Regions from separate parts of the Cellvibrio japonicus Ueda107 genome, predicted to be linked through region 2. Evidence: predicted binding sites of a transcription regulator. Region 2 holds the regulator's gene; the other holds the start of a gene.

Region 1 (11,068 bases), 1.5 Mb from region 2:
TTTTCAAACATCTTGATGGGATACTGGCGGGAAGGGTGAATAAATCATATCACAGGATAGGCTAGCTTGTGGCCTCGCCCTGCTTGCAGTAGAGTTCGCCCCACAACCTGTCCCAACCTGAACCTCTCTCAACCTGTCAGCAGTGAGCCAGTGCCTTTTGAGTCAGCCTCTCTCCCCCCGCGAGCGCTATGAGCGCGATTTGCAGCGTCCCGATTTTCGCCATGATCCTGCCCAGGCCAGGGCTGTGGAGCATTTGCAGTCGCTCTACGAGCAATTGGTGGCAGCCTGGAAGGAAGAGCAGAAACAGTCGTTCTGGGGCGGGCTTTTGCGTCGCTTTTCCAACGGGGAGCACGAGCCTGTGCGCGGCCTTTATTTTTGGGGTGGGGTTGGCCGGGGCAAGACTTACCTGATGGATAACTTTTATGAGAGCTTGCCTTTTGCACAGAAAATGCGCTCCCACTTCCACCGCTTTATGCGCCGGGTACACGCCGAGCTGAAAAAGCTGGATGGCCAGAAAAATCCCCTGCAGCGTGTTGCCGACATCATTGCCAGCGAAGCCAGGGTTATTTGCTTTGACGAGTTTTTTGTCTCGGATATTACCGACGCCATGATTTTGGGCACCTTGATGGAGGCCTTGTTCGCGCGCGGGGTCACCCTGGTTGCCACCTCCAATATCGTGCCTGATGGCCTCTATAAGGACGGTTTGCAGCGGGCTCGATTCCTGCCGGCGATTGATTTGCTCAACAAACATACTCTGGTCGTGAATGTAGATGGCGGGGTCGACTATCGATTGCGCGCATTGGAACAGGCCCAGTTGTATTACACCCCCCTGGGGACAGACGCGGATGTCGCCCTAAAAGCTTGCTTCGACAGCCTGGTTCCCGCCACTAGTGAGGTGCGGGAGCGGGTTGACCTGGAGGTGGAAGGGCGTTTGATCCTTGCCCGCTACCTGGCGGAGGATGTTGTCTGGTTTGATTTTGTGGAGCTGTGTGATGGCCCCCGTTCGCAGAATGACTATATCGAGCTGGCCTGCGAATACCAGACAGTATTGTTGAGCAACGTGCCTGCCCTGGGGCGTGAAAAGGATGATCAGGCGCGTCGTTTTATTAACCTGGTTGATGAATTCTACGACCGCCAGGTAAAACTGGTTATTTCTGCTGAACGCCCGTTGGCTGAGATTTACAGTACAGGTAAGCTGGAATTTGAGTTCCAGCGTACAGTCAGCCGCTTGCTGGAAATGCAAAGCCGGGAGTACCTGGCCCGCCCTCATCGCCCTGAATAAAATGCAGGTTGAGTTTTGTCCTTTGGATGTGTAACATGCCGCCTCCCTTTTTCAAGGGGCTAAATCCACATTCTTTAGGCAGGAATAACATGAAGACCTACGTTGCCAAACCTGAATCTGTCGTACACGACTGGTTCATCGTGGATGCGGCTGGTAAAACCCTCGGCCGTTTATCTGCGGAAATCGCTTCCCGCCTGCGCGGTAAGCACAAACCAGAATTCACCCCGCACGTTGATACCGGTGACTACATCATCGTTATCAACGCCGCTAAAGTGCGTGTTACTGGTAATAAAGCGACTGATAAAGTCTATTACCACCACACCAACTTCGCCGGTGGTATCAAATCAATCACTTTTGACAAGTTGATTGAGAAAGCACCAGAGCGCACTATCCAAACAGCGGTTAAGGGTATGTTGCCCAAAGGCCCTCTTGGCTATGCCATGTTCAAAAAACTGAAAGTTTACGCGGGCGCCGAGCATCCACATGCTGCTCAGCAACCAAAAGAACTGAACATCTAAGGGGAGCTGAGACATGTCTGTAACTCAATACTATGGTACTGGTCGTCGCAAGACCTCTACCGCTCGCGTTTTTATCAAAGCGGGTAGCGGTGTTATCACCGTTAATGACCGTCCCCTGGATGAATACTTTGGCCGTCCGGTGGCGCGCATGGTGGTTCGTCAGCCCCTCGAACTGGTTGATCTGGTTGAGAAGTTTGATGTTAACGTCACCGTGAGCGGTGGTGGTAGCTTCGGTCAGGCGGGCGCAATTCGTCACGGTCTGACTCGCGCACTGATGGAGTACGATGAGAATCTGCGCTCCGAGCTGCGTAAAGCTGGCTACGTTACCCGCGACTCCCGTGAAGTTGAGCGTAAAAAAGTGGGTCTGCGCAAAGCTCGCAAGAGACCACAGTACTCCAAGCGTTAATCGGCGGTCAGATCAGTTTTTGGTCGATTGTCGGATGGCGATCAAAAACGCCCAAGTCATCAATGGCTTGGGCGTTTTTTTATACTTTGATTTTGCGCAAGATAACCCAGGGTTTGTGTGGTTATTCTTGTCAGAAAAGCGTTAATTCTTTAAGATTGCCCGCCTTTTGGGTAGTCGTCGAAGACCGGTGGAAACCCGGCAAACCAGTGACTCGCTAGCCGTCTAAAGCCGTTAGGGGAGAAAATCGTCATGAGTAATGACGCTGTTAATCAAACGCGTCGCCGCATGCTTATCGGGGCTACCTCTGTAGTAGGTGCCGTAGGTGTGGTAGGTGCAGCAATTCCTTTTGTGGGTTCGTGGAACCCAAGCGCCAAAGCTAAAGCGGCCGGTGCTCCCGTCAAATATAACGTCAGCAAAGTTGAACCAGGCGCCATGGTGACCGTAGAGTGGCGCGGCAAGCCAGTTTACATCCTACGCCATACCCAGCAGTCGTTGGATAGCCTTAAGAAGGTCGAAGAAATGCATCTGCTGCTTGATCCTAATTCCGATCAACCCCAGCAACCTCCCTATGCCAAAAACCCTGAGCGCGCCATCAAAAAAGAGTTTTCTGTACTCCTGGGGATTTGTACCCACTTGGGGTGTGCGCCCTTATTCCGGCCGGATGTAGGTGCTGCGGATTTGGGGGGAGAGAAATGGCAGGGTGGTTTCTTCTGTCCATGTCACGGTTCCAAGTACGATTTGGCTGGTCGTGTCTATACAGGCGTTCCTGCGCCGCTCAACCTGGAGGTACCGCCTTACAGGTATGAAAGCGACTCGGTGATAGTCATCGGTGAGGATCAGGAGGCTTGATATGAATTGGTTAGTTGGTTTATGGCAGTGGGTTGATAAACGCCTCCCGGTTCAGCGGGCCTGGGATACCCACATGGGCAAGTACTACGCGCCCAAAAACTTTAACTTCTGGTATTTCTTCGGTGTGCTTTCTCTGTTGGTACTGGTGAACCAGCTGGTCACCGGTATCTGGCTCACCATGAGCTTCGTTCCCTCCTCTGAAGGTGCATTCGCGTCGGTTGAGTACATCATGCGCGATGTGGATTACGGTTGGATTATCCGTTATATGCACTCAACCGGAGCATCTGCATTCTTTGTCGTGGTTTATCTGCATATGTTCCGCGGCATGATGTACGGTTCCTATAAAGCGCCACGCGAACTGGTGTGGATCTTCGGTATGGTGATTTACCTGGTACTGATGGCTGAAGCGTTCATGGGTTATGTGTTGCCATGGGGGCAGATGTCCTATTGGGGCGCCCAGGTAATTGTGTCCCTGTTTGGTGCGATCCCTGTGATCGGTGAAGACCTGGTGCAGTGGATTCGCGGTGACTACCTGATTTCCGGCATTACTCTTAACCGTTTCTTTGCCCTGCACGTTGTTGCCTTGCCCATCGTGTTGCTGGCGTTAGTTGTGATGCACATCCTGGCGTTGCACGAAGTGGGTTCCAACAACCCGGATGGGGTTGAAATCAAGAAGAACAAAGATGAGAACGGTATTCCTCGCGACGGCGTTCCCTTCCATCCCTTCTACACCGTACACGACCTTGTGGGCGTAACGGTATTCCTGTTTGCCTTCTGTTTCGTGATTTTCTTTATGCCGGAGATGGGGGGCTTCTTCCTGGAGTACGCCAACTTCGAGGAGGCTAATAACCTCAAAACCCCAACCCATATTGCGCCCGTATGGTATTTCACCCCTTTCTATGCGGTGCTGCGCGCCGTAACCCTGCAAATTGAGCTGGGCCCACTGGTGCTCACCGCTAAACTGTTAGGTTTCATTGCCATGGGGGCAGCCATTGCCCTCTTGTTTGTGCTGCCCTGGTTGGATCGCAGCAAGGTGAAATCCATGCGCTATCGCGGCCATATCCCGCGCATCATGCTGATTACCTTTGCGGCTATGTTCGTGGTGCTTGGTTATTTAGGGGTTAAATCGCCGACGGATGGCAGGACCTTCCTGTCGCAGATTGCTACGGCATTCTATTTCGCCTACTTCCTCACCATGCCGGTATGGACAACGACCAGCCCGGAAAAAGCTACCTCCAAGATTTCATGGGTGCTGTGTGGTGTGTTTGCTGTGATTTTTGCCTGGATGGGTATTGATTACCTGGGCACGAATGATATTCCCGTGTTGCTCTACATCCTCACGTTTGCCCTGGCCATTATTTTTGCTGTGCTGCCCAAGCTGGCTACGCGTGACAAAGACCTGGTTGAGCCTAGCCGCACACAGGATAAGGGGTTGCCCAAACTCCTGGTATTTGCCGGTTTGGCCCTGTTTATCATCCTGACGGTAGTACCCATTAAGGCTGTTGCGGCTGAAGGTGCTTTTGCGTGCGGCAGTATCCCCTGTGATGAAATGGTTCCTGACCTTAAGAACAAGGAATCTTTACAGCGCGGGGCCAAGTATTTCGTCAACTATTGTATGGGATGCCACTCTGCCAAATTCTCCCGTTATGAAAGAGTGGCAGATGACCTGGATATCCCGCATGAGCTGGCTGAGCAGAACCTGATCTTTGGCGATCAACGCATCGGTGAGTTAATGGAGATTGCCATGCGTCCGCAAAATGCCAAGGTCTGGTTTGGTGTAGTTCCTCCGGATTTAAGCCTGGTGGCCCGTTCGCGCTCCCCGGAATGGCTGTACACCTACCTGCGCAACTTCTACAAAGATGACACACGGCCCTTTGGTGTGAATAACCGTGTGTTTCCCAATGTGGGTATGCCCCATGTCCTGATTGGCCCACAAGGCCTGTTGGAGTGCGGTGCTGGTCCAAAGCTGAATCACCATGGCGGTGCCTTGCGTAACGAGGTTGGCCAGATTGAAATGGATGAGCACTGCGGTGCCCTCAAGCCAGGTAAGATCAAGGGCAGTTTGTCGACCGAGGAGTTCGATCAGGCTGTATACGACTTGGTGAACTTCCTGGAATATGTGGCAGAGCCTGTTGCCGTGAAGCGCCAGCAGATCGGCTACTGGGTTTTAGGCTTCCTGGTGATATTGTTCATTTTTGTCTACTTCCTGAATCGCGAGTTCTGGCGTGATATTCACTAGTCAGCAGATGAGCACTAACGGGCGACGCAAGTCGCCCGTTTTGTTTTAAGGGTGATGTTGTTATTCTGGCCAGCCCCCGTTGTTTGATAGAAGGTAAGTTTCATGTCCATGACCTCCAGTCGTCCCTACTTCATCCGAGCGCTCTACGAGTGGATTGTGGACAATAACTGTACCCCGCATATTTTGGTTGATGCCCATATTGAGGGAACGCGTGTTCCCCAGCAGCACGTCAATAAAGATGGTCAAATCATTCTGAATATTGCGCCTTCGGCGGTCAGCGATTTTGTGATGGATAACCTCACACTCTCTTTCAGTGCCCGGTTTGGCGGTGTTGCAAACCATTTGTTTATTCCCTGTCATGCCATTTTGGGGATCTATGCCCGTGAAAACGGTCGCGGCATGATGTTTGAGCCAGAGGAAGCCCCCAAACCCCCAACGCCTCCTGCACCGGCTCCTGCGCCCAGCCCAGCGCGTGATATTAAATCTGCTACCAAGCGACCGGGCTTAAGGGTCGTCAAATAAACGATTATTCGCGTTCCTGGAATTAAAAACACCGCCCTTGTTGGCGGTGTTTTGTTTTGCGCGTGCAATAGCAATCGTAAAGATGACAGTCTCGCGACATTTTTGTGACATGGCGTGTATTGGTCATATAACTGTCATATTCGCTGGGTAGAGTGGCGACAGTGGTGGAACAAGCCCACCCCGCGGTAACGGGAATCAACAAGCGATCCTGTACCCATTACGTTTTACTGTCGCGTTTTTTACCTACTGTGAATGGAGCGCTCTATGAACGCCAAGCAAATAATCAAAGGGTTGGTTGTCGCCAGCTCATTGGTATGCGCTGCTGCCCTGCAAGCAGCAGTTGATTCCAAACTGCCTGAGTACAAAGTGACTACAGGTGTCTCTGGTACTGTTAACTCTGTAGGTTCAGATACGCTGAACAACCTGATGACACTGTGGGCAGAAGATTTTAAAAAGTGGTATCCCAACGTTAATATCCAGATCCAGGGCGCGGGCTCTTCCACTGCGCCACCAGCCTTGACTGAAGGGACTTCTAATTTTGGTCCCATGAGCCGCACTATGAAAGCGGAAGAAATCCAGTCATTCGAAGCCAAGCATGGCTACAAGCCCACCGCTGTTCCTGTCGCAATTGACGTTTTGGCTGTCTATGTCAACAAAGACAACCCGATTAAAGGCCTGACAATTCCCCAGGTGGACGCCATCTTTTCGGCTACCCGCAAGTGTGGTGCGCCCAAAGATATGACCCGTTGGGGAGAGGTAGGCCTGACCGGTGCCTGGGAAAAGCGCGATTTCACCATTTACAGCCGTAACGCTGTTTCCGGTACCTATGGTTACTTTAAAGAAGAAGCCCTGTGTAAGGGCGATTTCAAAGCTTCTATCAACGAGCAACCGGGTTCTGCATCGGTAGTGCAAGGTGTGTCTGAGTCGCTGAACGGTATTGGCTATTCCGGTATTGGTTACATCACCTCCGGTGTACGTGCGGTGCCGCTTGCGCGTAAAGAGGGCCAGGAATTTATTACTCCGGATGCTGCCCATGCCCTGGATGGTAGCTACCCGCTGTCACGGGTGCTGTTTGTGTATATCAACAAACACCCAAATCGCCCCCTGGACGCGTTGCAATTGGAATTCCTGAAGCTGGTTCTTTCCAAGCAAGGCCAGGAAACCGTAGAGCGTGATGGTTATATTCCACTGCCTGCTGCCATGGCTGAAAAAGCATTGGCTGAGTTGCAGAAGTAAGCGCCTGTCGCTTGGTTATTGGAAGCCGCCGATGATTTCGGCGGTTTTTTTTAGCCTGCAGAAAAGTGTTGCAGTTCTATGACAGTGCGAATGGTTTTGTAACAAAACTGTCATCTGGTGTTGCTAGGATTCCAACGCCAGACAGCTGCCAGGTAATGCACCTATGTCCAACCTTAAGATACCGGTCAAGCCAATGAATAGTTTGATGCCGACTGCCGAGCAGCGCACCCGGTTGCGCAAGATTCGCCGCTTTAAAGACCAATTTTCCCGTTATGGAATTACGGCGGCTGGTATTGCTGTCGTTTTCTCTCTGGGATTGATTTTTTTCTATTTATTTTCAGAAGTCGCCCCTTTATTTCGCGGCGCATCAATCGAGATCAAAAAAAATGTACCTGCAACCCATTATGGACAGCAGGAATCTATCGCCTACATGACACTTGAGCGCTACGAAGAGCTGGGAACTTTTATAGATGCCAAGGGAAATATTCGATTCTGGGATGTCAATCGCCAACAAGCGCGCGCCCAGGTCAGTATGGCAATTCCCGAGGCCGCACAGTTGGCCAGTGTTGGTAAGAGCATTCCCTCCAGTGGATTGGTGGCACTGGGATACAGCAATGGTCAGGTTCTGGTATTAAAACCCAGTTATGCCTTGAGCTACCCCAATGACCAGCGTGAAATTACCCCGGGCATTGCCTATCCCCTGGAGTCATCGCCCTTATTGGTTGATGAGCAGGGTGCTGTACTTCGATTGGTGGCATTGCAGGAAATTCACGGCGGCATCCTGTTAGGGGCGGTTACCGCCGATGAACGTATTTTGCTGGCTTCTTTTTCCAGCAGCCAGAATTTTTTAACCGGTGAAACCCGTGTGATGCAGGATGTGTATTCATTACCACCATTACCATCCGGTGAGCGCGCCTTGTTTATGCAGATTGATGAGTCTGGCAGGCACCTGGTTGTCGCCTCTGATCAATCCAAACTCTATTTATTCAATATCCTGAACCCTGCGGCTGCAGAACAGCGCGCCGGGGTAAAAGTATCGGATGCCGCAATTACCGCCATGGAATTTTTGGTGGGTACCGGGTCACTGGTTATCGGAACTGCCAAGGGTGAAATCAGCCAATGGTTCCTGGTGCGTGATACTGATAACCAGTACCACGTTCAGCATGTACGTGATTTTGATGCCTTGTCCGGCGCAATTACCGTTGTCAGCCCCGAATACAGCCGCCGTGGTTTCTGGGTCGGCGATGACCGCGGTAATCTGGGCGCATTTTATGCAACCTCGGAGCGCACGTTACTCATTGAAAAATTGAGTGATAAAGCGATTCGTCACATTGCAATATCACCCATTAACAGCCGCGCTTTAATTGTGGATGACAGCCAGTCTTTAATGATTGCTGAGGTATGGAATCGCCATCCGGAGGTATCGTTCAGCTCTTTGTGGCAAAAGGTATGGTACGAAGGACGCGAAGCACCGGACTATATTTGGCAAGCCTCGTCCGGTAGTGACAGCTTCGAAGCCAAAATGAGTTTCGTACCTTTGTCCCTGGGTACGATAAAAGCAGCATTTTTTGCCATGCTGTTTGCTATTCCATTGGGAGTGATGGGCGCAATTTATACCGCTTACTTTATGACACCCAAGTTGCGAGGCCTGGTTAAACCTACCATCGAAATCATGGAAGCCTTGCCTACGGTCATTTTGGGTTTCCTCGCCGGGCTTTGGCTGGCGCCTTTTATAGAAAATCATCTGCCGGCTATTTTTGCCATCCTGGTTGCGGTACCGCTGGTTATGTTGTTGGTTGGCTATCTCTGGAGCCGTTTGCCCGGCATGATTCGCGAGCGGGTTCCTGCGGGTTGGGAAGCGGTGATTCTGATGTTGCCTATCGTGTTAACCGGTTGGGCTTGTGTCGCTATCAGCGCCCATACCGAGGTCTGGTTATTTGATGGCAGCATGCGCCAATGGTTTACCAATAACGGTATTAACTATGATCAGCGCAACGCATTGGTCGTTGGTATCGTGATGGGGTTTGCCGTTATCCCCACTATTTTCTCAATTGCCGAAGATGCTGTTTTTAGTGTGCCCCGGCATCTCACCCAGGGTTCCCTCGCATTAGGTGCTACGCGTTGGCAGACGGTTGTTGGTGTGGTATTGCCCACTGCTAGCCCGGGTATTTTTTCGGCGGTGATGATGGGCTTTGGCCGCGCTGTTGGTGAAACCATGATTGTATTGATGGCGACAGGTAACAGCCCGGTGGTGAATTTCAATATCTTTGAAGGTATGCGAACCCTCTCGGCAAACATTGCGGTGGAGTTGCCCGAGACAGCTGTGGCCAGTACGCATTTCCGTGTGCTCTTCCTGGCGGCGCTGGTACTACTTGCATTTACCTTTGTGGTGAACACCCTGGCGGAAATTGTGCGTCAGCGGTTGCGCCAGCGCTACAGTAATCTTTAATCACCGGCTCATTTTTTCGGAAGTTCGTTATGAAGAATCTGACAAGACGCAAAACCGGCTGGTTTGCCAGCGGCGCGCCCTGGATCTGGTTAAATGCCGGGGCCATGGCCGCTAGCCTGGTGATGGTCATTGGCATTGTGGGTTTGATTGCGGTACGGGGTTTTGGTCATTTTTGGCCGGCAGATATTCTTGAGACCACAGTGGTTCACCGCGATGGACAGCAACAGAAAATCATGGGGGAATTTGTACGCGAGGAAATTATCGCTGCCAGTGTTGCCCGTGATGGCGGTTATCAGGTTGAAGATGGCAAGGAGCTATTGAGTCGTTACCTGATCAAACTGGGAAATCGTGATGTGAGTGGCCGCGATTTTGTTTGGTTCATGGAAATGGGGATGGGGGAGTGGACTTACCCCAGCGATGCAATTGTGGTAGAGCGACGCGAATGGGGCAACTTTTATGGTTTTCCCCTGGCAATCCAGGAAGGCGATAAAACCATTGTCGAGGTGACAGGTGCAAGCTTTTGGGATGAACTTGATCGTCGTGTAACACGTGCATTGGAATTGCATGCGCAAATTCATCGGATAGAAAAAACAGATATTGGCCGTATTAATCGCGCAATGGATGAGTTGCGTCTGGAACGCAGACGCCTGGAATTAAAAGGTGTAACCAGGGAGCGGCTGGTGATTGCCGATGCGGAATTTGCAGAGCGCCGCGCGGTACTGGAACAGCGCTATTCGCAAGTTAAACAGGATCGCGATGAGATATTGTTGTTAGCCAAGCGCGACAAATTACATGTGCGCACCGCAGATGGAAAAAATATCACCATTCCATTGGATAATATTGTGCGTGTGACCCGTCCCAATACCATGGGAGTGTTCACAAAAGCGGGGCAGTATGTTGAGCGCTTCTGGGAATTTATGACGGATGAGCCGCGCGAAGCGAATACCGAAGGTGGTATCTTTCCGGCGATTTTTGGCACTATTACCATGGTATTGGTGATGTCAATTATTGTGTCGCCATTTGGTGTTCTTGCCGCAATTTATCTGCGCGAATATGCCCGCGACGGGACTATGCTCAAAATCATTCGAATTTCAGTTTATAACCTGGCCGGCGTTCCTTCGATTGTTTACGGTGTGTTTGGCCTTGGTTTTTTCGTTTACACCCTGGGGGGAAATATCGACCAGCTCTTCTACCCTGAGAGCTTGCCTTCCCCAACATTTGGAACACCTGGTTTATTTTGGGCATCACTGACACTGGCGTTGCTGACATTACCGATTGTCATAGTGTCAACCGAAGAAGGTTTGACGCGGATTCCCAGCAGTATTCGCCAGGGTAGTCTTGCGCTTGGTGCTACCAAGGCAGAAACTCTGTGGAAGGTCGTCGTACCCTTGGCTACGCCTGCCATGATGACAGGGCTGATCCTGGCGATTGCGCGCGCGGCCGGTGAAGTCGCGCCGCTGATGTTGGTCGGTGTGGTGAAGTTGGCGCCCTCGCTGCCTATTGATGGCAATTTCCCCTATATCCACCTTGACCAGAAAATCATGCATCTCGGCTTCCATATATACGA
Region 2 (11,068 bases):
AGCCAGTGTTATAGACTCCGCCTTGATCAAACGAAACATCAGATGCTGATACAGAGTTGCAAAGCTGGTCAATATTGGTCTGGAATAGGGTTTGGCAATTTGTAGTTACACTATTATCTTTTTCGCATATATCGACTTTGAATTCATCTTGATATATAGACTCACAATACTCCAGGAATTCCTCGGAGAAGAAATTCCAATCGAAATTTAGTTTGGTTACATTGTTAGCCAGGCAACCAGTCTGTTCGATTTGTCCAGCAGTTGTAGTGTAACCCAGTCCAGTCGATATAATTCCTGCCCAAACTCCTTCAGTAGGTCGTGTTGAACCCAGTTGTGAAATAACACGGCCATCGCCGCTACGCTCCCAGGTCGTTAAGGTTCCATCCTCAAAGCCAAGATTGCTGAAGTTGCCGGAACCAAACGAGAGATTGCTGGCACCGGATAAGGTGATGTAGGCTGGGTCATTGTCTGCGTCGTTGGTTCCGTAAATGGCAGTAGTGGCATTAATCGCTTCGCCAACATCCTTGCCGGTATACATTTCCTCTACAAGCATCTTTAGCGTGTTCTGTGCATAGGATGAATTTACGTAATCCGTGTAACCAACCACAGCCCCGGCACCTTTGCTTAGGAAAACGTTTGCGAGTGAGTTGTTATAGGTGGATCGACAAGCACCCAGTATGACCAAACTGTTTGGTAATGCGCCCACATAGCGCTGGAAGTAGCTAGGTAGTATAGCGATGGCACCACCTGGCGCTATGACCAGACGCTTGGCCTGGAGGTCATCCTCATAGCCAGTGATGTCGTAACCTCCATTGCCATCAGAAGGTAAATATAAGCCGCTGTAAATTACAACTTGAGACAAGGAGCCGGTAAGAAAATTGTTGGGGCCCCAATTATTTTGCCATAAGCTTAGGAGGCCATTGTAGAAATTATCACCATGCGTGACTATGTGTATATAGCCAAAGGATGAAAGATTGTAAAAGTCACTAAGAGAGACATTTAGGCTGCCATTATTAACGGCTTCTTTTTCTGCATAGAGCAGGCACTGATTCCCATTTTTGATTGAATTCCATACCCCAAAATAATCATCGGAACTCCCAAAGCTGTTTTGTGGATCAATTGGATTATTGAGATAAGGACTAATAATAAGGGCTTTATTGCTGAGAATAGGATTATTTTCGCCAGCTGTTTTAGTCCGAAGGTTGTACTTACTGGTCGGTTGAGCAGGCGCTGATGGAACATAGTAGTTGCGATGTGCAAGATAAGTCGCCGGGTAAGCAACAGTTGGTACGACAGGTTTTTTTGTTGATATGGGATTCTGTTTGCGTGGAGTTGCATTGCGCTGTTTTGCAGCTGCTGCCCGTTGGTTCTCAAGTACCGGATGGTAGGCTCCAAGAATACCGGCTTTAGTGACCCACCAAATACCACCATCTCCAGTTGCTCCGGCCTCACCAATATCTATGTTAGTTGAGAGGCTGGATACAACAGTGTTAGCAGCCTCTATCTCGGTTTTGCCATTGGCAAGTAGAGTGAGATAAGCACTTTCCAGATCATCAGCGACAGAGGTTGCTGTGGCTACTTCCTCAGCAGTGTAGTGAGATGTAACCCACATACACCGAAGTTCTGAGAAGTAAGGCGTGCTATCGTTAATCTCAATTTTGGCTCGGTAGCATTGATAGCCTGTGCTGGTTGGTGTAATGGCAAATTGAGTAGAGTAGATACCGTCTTTTTCTATCTCGTCTGGCAGTTTGCCATCATCCAACATTGGTTCAAGTTCACTTCCAGGCGTACCATCTTCGCTTGCTGTAAATAGAGTGACTGTTGGTTCGGTTCCTGTGGACAGGCCTATGGTTACAGATAGGTTGACAGTTTCATTTTTGTAGGCGATATCTTGAGATAATATTAGTGGGGTATTAAACGCAAGATTGGGGTAGTAGGTTATAGTGGTGTTAATTTCGGCTGTTTTACCATCAGCTGCCTGTGCGGTAAAAGTCAAAGGATTGTCGCCAATAGCCAGAGGCACTGAAACTGACCAATTTTCTATTCCCGCCGCGTCACCGGATATTGCAGATGATGGATTGTTGAAGCTGATTTTGTTGATAGGGGCGTCAGCACTGGCTATGCCTGCCACAGAGATTGTTGGTTCATTGGTAACTAGAATTTCATTGCCGAGTCCGAGTATTGCAATAGATATACTGTCGGTTACAGGTTTGATTGTAATCAGGATATCGTCAGTATGGTTCAACAAACCATCATCAACTGTCAGTCGAAATACTGCTGGTGTATCAACTGCTACAGTTGGGGCTATAAACTTGGCTGTCGCCGTATTCGCATCCGTCAGGGAAACACTGGGACCTGAAATCTGGGTCCAGCTGTAAGCGAGTGGGTCATTGTCTATATCTGAAGAGGTATTTCCATCCAGAACAACTTCTTCCCTTTCATTAGTCGTTTTATCTGGTCCTGCGTTGGCAATAGGAGCAGTATTTTGAACACTGCTACTGCTACTGCTACTGCTACTGCTACTGCTACTGCTACTGCTACTGCTACTGCTACTGCTACTGCTACCACCACAGGCAGTGATATTAAGTATTGTAATAACAAAAATTAGTGTTTTGCACACATCCTGAATATTTCCTTTCATGAGAACCTCTCAAATTTTCTGTTTTTCCTTTACGGGAGGGGTAAAAATTTTTGCGTAAGCTACTTGATTTTATGCTAAATAAGAAAAATTTGAAATAGGTTGCATTTTCTCTTTTTAAGAAAATTTACTAAAGATTCAATAATTTTTAATTGTGCGCAGTTTGTATAAGGCGTACTAGGTATGAATGGAGTACGAACTGGATTTACGTTGCAAGTAATGAACTTTTTTTCAAGGCAAGTTTGCATCGTAAAGCGTTATTTAAACAACCATCGCTCGATGTATTTTATATGCCGATTTTCTTCGGTTTAACTCGTTGTTATTAGGTTTTATTGAGGTAGAGGGAATACGCACATAAACACGCTGCCTTTGCCCACTTCGCTGGTGATTTTTAATTCGGCGTCGTGGCGCATGAGGACGTGTTTGACGATGGCGAGGCCGAGGCCGGTGCCGCCGGTACCGCTGTTGCGGCTGGCGTCTACACGGTAGAAGCGCTCGGTGAGGCGGGGCAGGTGCTTGGCTTCTATGCCGGGGCCGTTGTCGCTGACGGAGACGTAGAAGTGGTTTTTATCCTGCCATAGCAGGATGGAAATTTTTCCTTCTGCCTGGGTGTATTTGATGGCGTTGGTGACCAGGTTGGAAAAGGCGCTGTGCAGTTCCTTTTCGTTGCCTTGCAGGGTGAGTGGTTTGGTGGTGTTGTTGCAGATGAGAGTGAGTGTTTGGCTTTTTTCACTGCTTAGCACATCGGCTTCGCTTTTGACGACTTGCAATAATTGTTCGACATTAATCGCTTTGTGATTGTGACCGGCCTCGGTAGTTTCCAGTTTGGAGAGTACCAGCAAGTCGTTAATCAGCAGCGACATGCGTTTGGCCTGTTGCAGCATTTGTTGCAAGGGCTTATCCCAGGCGGGAGTGGTGTTGTTATCAGCAAGGGTTTCAACATAGCCATTGATAACCGTGAGCGGCGTACGCAGTTCGTGGGAAACGTTGGCAACAAAATCCTGGCGCATTTTTTCCAGGTTGTGTAATTGCGTGGTATCGCGCACTACAATCAAACGCTCGTTGTTGCCAAAGGGTGTGATCTGGAATTGCAGGTATTTGGAAGGAAAGCGAGGTGAGGGAATTTCCAGCGGCTCGCTGTAGTTGCGCTCTTCAAAATAGCTGACAAATTTGGGGTGGCGGATAAAGTTGATGACGGATTGGCCCTGGTCTTTGGTGTTGAGTGCGAGCATGCGATGTGCAGCAGGGTTCCAGAAGTCGAGGTGGCCGCGCCAGTCGAGGATGATGATCCCGTCTTTCAGGGCAGAGGTGATTTCCTGGATGCGTTTGATGACCGCTTGCAACTGTTCCTTTTCCAGTTTTTGGTGGCGTTGCAGTTGGTAGAGGCTATCGAAAAGTTCACCCCAGAGGCCGGTGCTTTCCGGGGGTGGTTGATCGCTGCGGGTGGTCCAGCTGTGCAGTTTATGCAATTGTAAAAAATGGTTGATGATGTAGATGGTACTGCCGAGCAGTAGCGCCAGGGTGATATGGTCTACTGCTACACCAACTATGAGTGCGATACACAAAATCAGGCCGATGCGACGCAATTCGGCAGTGAAACCTTTTAACAAGCTGAGCGGCCTCTCGCGGTAGGTGCGGGGTATTTATCAGGCTTCGATTTTGGTGGAAAAACGATAACCGGTACCGCGCACGGTTTGCACCAGATCTTCGTGGCCATCAATGGCGAGGGCTTTGCGCAAGCGGCGGATATGGACATCCACTGTGCGCTCTTCGACATAGACATTGCCACCCCAGACGTGATCCAGCAATTGGCTGCGAGTATAGGCTCTTTCCTGGTGGGTGAGGAAAAATTCCAGTAAGCGGTATTCCGTAGGCCCCATGTCGACCGATTGGTTATTGATGGTGACGCGGTGACTGGCCGGGTCCAGGCACAAGCCTTGAACGATAATCGGGGCGGAGTTGACGTGTGGGTCTGCGCGGCGCAATACCGCTTTGAGGCGGGCAACCAATTCGCGCGGTGAGAAAGGTTTGGTGATGTAATCGTCGGCGCCGACTTCCAGGCCCTGGATTTTGTTGTCCTCTTCACCTTTGGCAGTGAGCATGATGATGGGCAGGTTGGCGGTGACCTCGTCGCGTTTGAGGCGGCGGGCGAGTTCTATACCACTGGTGCCGGGCATCATCCAGTCGAGCAGGATCAGATCCGGTTTTTCGTCGATGATCAGGCTGTGTGCGTCTTGCGCATTGCCTGCTTCGATACATTGGTAGTCTGCCATTTCGAGCGCGACACGCAGCATGTCGCGAATAGCGGATTCGTCGTCAACAATAAGAATTTTGCGTCCGGTCATAACACTGTGCCTGGTGGGTGCTTACATCGTGTGACGCTATTTAATAAATACAGTGTTACGGAATTATGACAATGTCACAAGGCCGTCATGTTTTTAGGGCCAGATCCAGCGCTATACCGGTAAATATGGCAAATCCTACCCAGTTGTTGTTGAGAAAGGCCTTAAAGCAGGCTTGACGGGCGCGGTAGCGGATCAGCCATTGCTGGTAGATGAATAACCCGGCCACGGCAACCAGGCTGAGCTGGTAGTAACTGCCAAGGTCAAAGCGCTTGCCCACCAACAGCAGGGTGTAGAGGGTGATGGCCTGGAGGATACCGGTGATGAGCCTGTCCTGCTCGCCAAACAGGATGGCGGTGGATTTGACGCCCAACTTGAGGTCATCGGGCCTGTCCACCATGGCGTAGAAGGTGTCATAGACCACCGTCCAGACAACGACAACCAGGTAAACCAGCCAGGCTTGTGCGGGAATCTCCCCGGCTTCAGCCGCATAGGCCATGGGAATCCCCCAGGCAAAGGCGGCCCCCAGGATCACTTGTGGCAAGTGGGTGTAACGCTTCATAAAGGGATAACAGAAGGCTAACAACAGGCCACCCACGGATAGCTGGATAGTCAGCAGGTTGGTGTTAAGCACCAGCCCAAAGGCAGCCAGGCAGAGCACCACAAACAGGGCGATGGCTTCGCGGCTGGAAACAGCGCCGGTAGCCAGGGGGCGTTCACGGGTACGCTCTACATGGCCGTCGATCCTGCGGTCAGCGAAGTCGTTGATGACGCAGCCGGCCGAGCGCATCAGGATCACCCCGAGGGTAAAGATCACCAGGTTTTTCAGGCTGGGAGCCCCCTTGGCCGCCAGCCAGAGGCTCCACCAGGTTGGCCATAGCAGCAGCAGGATACCTATAGGCCTGTGCAGACGCATCAGCTGTACGTAATGGGTAGCCTTGGTCAGCCAGCGATTGGTTATCGGTGCCTTGTGCCGTGGGCTGCGGTTTTTAGTGGGTTTGGGTGACTTACCGGGCATGGGTCAATCCTGTGGGCCTGTTAGCGTGGTTGAGAGTGTGCCAGACCCTGGCAAAAGCTGGGGAGAAAGACTTCACTGACCAGCAAGGGTTTGCGGTCGAGGTAGAAAACCGAGCGCCTTCCCCAGAGGTGCTGCGCCTGCTGGTAGAGGCTAATGGGAACATAGCCCTGTTGCGGGCTGATACAGGCCAGTTCGATGGGGCTGCGCGCCAGGTCCGGGCGGCTGAACAGGAAGGCTCCCAGGGGCTTGCTGCCCTGGTGGCGCAAATGCCGCAGGCGGCCGGTGAGGCTCTGTAAAGGCAGGACGCTGCGGGCAAATACCCAGTCTTCTCCGCGACCTTGCAGGATGACCTCGCGTATCAATGCCAGGGATGGGCGTCGGTATTGGCCGAGGAGTTGGCGCTCGTCCAGGTGCGGTAGTGCCAGGTGCTGGCGCAGTATGTGCACCTGGAAGTACCCCTGGCTTCGCTGTTGCAGCCTTGCGGTGAGTGAACCTTCATGGCTTAACCAGTCGCGCAGTGCCAGGTTTGGTCTGTTTGCCCGGGGCCAGTGCTGCACGGGGCGCCAGCGCAGGGGAACACTGGCTGGGTGGGGCAGCATGGTCGCATCACAGGTGGTAGGCAGAGCAGGCAAGCGAAACTCCATGGGCTTGGTGGTATTGGTTCTGGGGGGGCTGGCCCAAATGGGGCGAAAGTGTACCAGTTTGTGGCTCTGGTCGAGGGGGTATGTACTGTGCAAGGGGCGACGAATGCGCTTGCAGCAGGTAAACTCGCGCGCTTTGGCCGGTTTTGCGGCTTTTGTTTATCACACTCAAGGAGTTACCCATGAATAAGACCGATATCGTTGTTGCTGTCGCGAATACAGTAGAACTCAGCGCTCACAAAGCTGACCTGGTGGTGTCCGCGTTTGTGGAGCAGATCACCAATGCGCTGGCGCGCGGTGAAAGTGTTGCCCTGTTGGGGTTTGGCTCTTTTCAGGTGAGTGAGCGCGCTGCCCGTACCGGTCGCAACCCGCAAACTGGTGAAGCAATCCAGATTGCTGCCAGCAAGAGCGTGAGCTTTAAGGCCGGCAAGGCACTGAAAGACGCCGTTAATGAATAATCCACAAGCCCTGGCGACCGCCGGGGCTTTTTGTCTGGAGGTGGTATGAGCCTGACCACAAAAATTCTGATCGGGATGCTGCTGGGGTTTCTCCTGGGCGCGGGATTCAATTTGCTGGCAGGGGTTGAAAAGGGCCCGGACGGCCAGCTGCTTCCGCTCACTGGTGTGGCGCTGTGGCTGCAAACTTACCTGATAGAGGGGTTGTTTGATGCCTTGGGGCAAATCTTTATCGCCTCGCTCAAGCTACTGGTTGTCCCCATGGTATTTGTGTCCCTGGTGTGCGGTGCTGCGGCCCTGGGTGGTCACAGTCGCATGGGAATTATGGCGGGTAAGACCGTTATTTATTACACCCTGACCTCGGTGATTGCCCTGACACTGGCGGTTGGTTTTGCACTGCTGATCCAGCCGGGTGCCGGGGTGCAAATGGATATGGCGGTTAATTTTACCCCACCGGAAAGCCCGTCGATCAAGAGCATGCTGATTGATATCTTCCCCAGTAATCCGGTGGCGGCCATGGTGGAAGCCAACATGTTGCAGATCATTGTGTTTGCAATTTTGTTCGGTATTGCGATTTCTCGCACCACCGGGGAATCGGGCAAGGTAATTAGTTCGTTTTTTAATAGCCTTAATGATGTTGTGATCAGCCTGGTGATGTTGCTGATGCAATTCGCGCCCTATGGGGTTTTTTGCCTGTTGGTTAAATTGTTTTCCCAATTGGGGTTTGGCGCGATCCTGGATTTGGCTAAATACTTTTTCACCGTGCTATTTGTGTTACTGCTGCACGGTGTAGTGATTTATGGATTGTTAATCCGCAGCCTGACCGGGTTGAGCCCGGTGACCTTTTTCAAAAAACAATGGAAGGTGATGTTGTTTGCTTTCAGCACGGCCACCAGCAGTGCCACCATGCCTTTTAATATGCGCGTGTGTCGCGATGAGATGGGCGTAGACAACAAGATCGCCAGTTTTGCCATTCCTCTGGGGGCAACCATTAATATGGATGGCACTTCCATCATGCAGGGGGTTGCCGCTATTTTTATTGCCCAGGCATTTGGTATAGACCTGGGCATTGGCGGTTACCTGATGATTATCCTCACCGCTACCCTGGCCTCTATAGGCACAGCGGGTGTGCCCAGTGTAGGCCTGGTGACCCTGGCTATGGTGCTGCAATCAGTAGGGTTACCGGTGGAGGGGATTGCGTTGATTATCGGCGTAGATCGGCTGCTGGATATGACGCGCACAGCGGTCAATATCACCGGCGATTCTGTCGGTGCGATAGTGGTGGCTAAAAGTGAGGGTATGTTGGACGAAGAGCGCTACCGCGACATGAATGCCTCCATGGAGGGCGAGCCCATAGAAAACGCCGGCACCCAAACTCCTGATCCTGTGGAAAAACCCGATTTCCAGGAAAAATAGGCAGCCTGTGATTAACGCCGGGTTGGCTGCTAGTGCCATACCCCCGGCGGTTTGCCAAAATCGATTTCTATGGCCAGGTCTTCCGTCAGGCAGGGCCAGCGTTTCAATTCTTCTTCCCAGCCCTGGTGTTGGTGCTGGTACACATAGCGGCGCACGTTTTCCCCTTCCAGGCGATGCTCATTCAGCAGCAGTTCCGCCGAGAAAAGCACGGCCTGGTCCAGCTCATTGGCGAAGGGCTCGCCAATCAGTTCATGGGCAATGATATTGGCCAGGGTCATGTCCATCGGCGCCAGAGGGATACCGCTCTGGGCCATAAAGCGATCATTCACTTCTTCCAGCAGTCGGTGGGCCAGGTAAGCCTCATCCAGCAGGGCTTGCAACTGGCTGTGTTCACCCACCAGGCTTGGCGGGGAGAGGAAGTAATCGCTGGCGATCTTGAGCAGTGGCGATACTTCGCTATAAATTCCCGCCTCCTTGGCCATGGTGCTGATGGCTTCAATAAAGTCAGGTACATGGCGTATATAGCGCATGACGAAATCAGCCAGGCATATAGCGGCCTTTTCGGTGGGGAGTTTAATGGCGTTGTGGAGGTGCGCCTGGCGGTGTTCCAGAAAGTCTACCAATCGTCCTGATGCTGAATCCTCTTCCTGGGCCTGCCGTATGAGCACCCGGATAGGGTTAAGATCGTTGGTCAAGGTTTGTCTCATGGGGTGTGTATGTCTTATCACTATAGGCCTGCCTTGGGCGGCGACTGCTGCCCTGTAACGCTTTAACCCTAATCCATAGCCCTGTGATTGCAAGTAAGGCTTAATACCGACTTTTTATAAAGAGCAGCAGGATCGCCAGGATTCGGGGGGTGTCGCTGGTTTAATCACCGCCATAGCCGCGGTTTCCGTGAATTTGGTGGCTCAAATCTATATAATTCGCGCACCCTTCGACTTTCTATCCCGCGAGACTTGTTTATGTCCGACCGTATCGCCCAGGTCACCCGCAACACCCTGGAAACCAAAATCAGCGTTAGCCTTAATCTGGATGGCGCCGGTAAGGGTGTATTCAACACGGGAGTTCCCTTCCTTGAACACATGATGGATCAGATTGCCCGCCACGGGATGATTGATCTGGATGTGACCTGTGATGGCGACACCCATATTGATGACCACCACTCGGTAGAAGATATCGGCATCACCATCGGCCAGGCAATTGCCAAGGCGGTTGGCGATAAAAAAGGTATTCGCCGCTATGGCCATGCCTATGTGCCACTGGACGAAGCGCTGTCGCGCGTGGTGATTGATTTCTCCGGTCGCCCCGGTTTGGTCATGGATATTCCCTTTACCCAAAAGCGCATCGGCCAGTTTGATACCGAGTTGTTCTGGGAGTTTTTCCAGGGCTTCGTCAACCACGCCGGTGTAACCCTGCATGTCGATAACCTGCGCGGCCACAATGCCCATCACCAGATCGAAACCGTGTTCAAGGCCTTTGGTCGCGCCCTGCGTATGGCGCTGGAAAAAGATCCGCGTATGGAAGGCATCATGCCTTCTACAAAAGGCAGCCTCTAAGAACAGCGTGGTAAAACGTTAATGGCCCAGCAAACAGTCGCCGTGATTGATTACGGCATGGGTAATCTCCATTCGGTAGCCAGTGCCCTGGCACAGGTTGCCCCCGAGCAAAACGTAATCGTTACAGCTGATCCTGCGGCAGTTGCGGCTGCCGACAGGGTGGTGTTTCCCGGTGTGGGGGCTATTCGCGATTGCATGGCAGAAATCAAGCGCCTGGGATTCGATACCCTGTTGCGCGAACAGATCGCCACCGGCAAACCGGTGCTGGGTATTTGCGTGGGCATGCAGGCTCTGATGGATCACAGCGAAGAAAATGGCGGTGTGGATTGCATTGGTATGTTGCCGGGCCAGGTAAAGTTTTTTGGCGAGCAGCACAAGGATGCCCAGGGCAATCCGCTCAAGGTGCCACACATGGGCTGGAACCAGGTGCATCACAACCATCACCCGCTCTGGGCGGATATTGCACAAGACAGCCGTTTTTATTTTGTGCACAGCTTTTATATCCACGCGGATGAACCGTCACTGGTGGCGGCCACCTGTGATTACGGTTTGGAATTCCATGCGGCCCTCGCGCGCGACAATTTATTTGCCGTGCAATTCCACCCGGAAAAAAGCCACACCGTTGGCCTGCAACTGTTAAAGAATTTTTTACATTGGGATGGGCGGGCTTAGGCAGATCTCCCCATCGCCGACCGCACCATCTCCACTATCAATCGATGAGAACAAAGAATGTTGATTATCCCCGCAATTGATTTAAAAGATGGCCAGTGCGTGCGTTTGCGCCAGGGCTTGATGGACGATTCCACCGTGTTTTCCGATGACCCGGTGGCTATGGCCAGGCAATGGGTTGACCAGGGTTGCCGCCGTTTGCATTTGGTTGACCTGAACGGTGCCTTCGAAGGCAAGCCGGTGAATGGAGGTGTGGTCACTGCCATCGCCAAAGCCTATCCCGGTTTACCAATCCAGATTGGTGGAGGTATTCGCAGCGCTGCCACCATCGAG

The links. Region 2 encodes PhoB, which activates phosphate uptake and scavenging genes when phosphate is short. Its sites were predicted from a motif close to TGTCATAAANNTGTAACA; they were not measured.
Region 1: CJA_RS13430 (ABC transporter permease subunit) is a predicted target of PhoB. The motif match lies at 7,119-7,136, and genes of this name have one in related genera.

Annotation. Positions count from the first base shown of each region.
Region 1 covers NC_010995.1:3,266,575-3,277,642, reverse strand. Annotated here, with positions in the region: gene CJA_RS13470 (YgjV family protein) at 1-11, opposite strand, end outside; gene zapE (cell division protein ZapE) at 158-1,282, shown strand; gene rplM (50S ribosomal protein L13) at 1,372-1,800, shown strand; gene rpsI (30S ribosomal protein S9) at 1,814-2,206, shown strand; gene petA (ubiquinol-cytochrome c reductase iron-sulfur subunit) at 2,456-3,055, shown strand; gene CJA_RS13445 (ubiquinol-cytochrome c reductase) at 3,057-5,294, shown strand; gene CJA_RS13440 (ClpXP protease specificity-enhancing factor) at 5,397-5,816, shown strand; gene CJA_RS13435 (PstS family phosphate ABC transporter substrate-binding protein) at 6,081-7,052, shown strand; gene CJA_RS13430 (ABC transporter permease subunit) at 7,216-9,501, shown strand; gene pstA (phosphate ABC transporter permease PstA) at 9,531-11,068, shown strand, end outside.
Region 2 covers NC_010995.1:199,143-210,210, forward strand. Annotated here, with positions in the region: gene CJA_RS00740 (PKD domain-containing protein) at 1-2,641, opposite strand, end outside; gene phoR (phosphate regulon sensor histidine kinase PhoR) at 2,968-4,248, opposite strand; gene phoB (phosphate regulon transcriptional regulator PhoB) at 4,285-4,983, opposite strand; gene ubiA (4-hydroxybenzoate octaprenyltransferase) at 5,069-5,998, opposite strand; gene CJA_RS00760 (chorismate--pyruvate lyase family protein) at 6,019-6,597, opposite strand; gene CJA_RS00765 (HU family DNA-binding protein) at 6,822-7,097, shown strand; gene CJA_RS00770 (dicarboxylate/amino acid:cation symporter) at 7,143-8,510, shown strand; gene CJA_RS00775 (hypothetical protein) at 8,540-9,205, opposite strand; gene hisB (imidazoleglycerol-phosphate dehydratase HisB) at 9,473-10,066, shown strand; gene hisH (imidazole glycerol phosphate synthase subunit HisH) at 10,088-10,738, shown strand; gene hisA (1-(5-phosphoribosyl)-5-[(5-phosphoribosylamino)methylideneamino]imidazole-4-carboxamide isomerase) at 10,796-11,068, shown strand, end outside.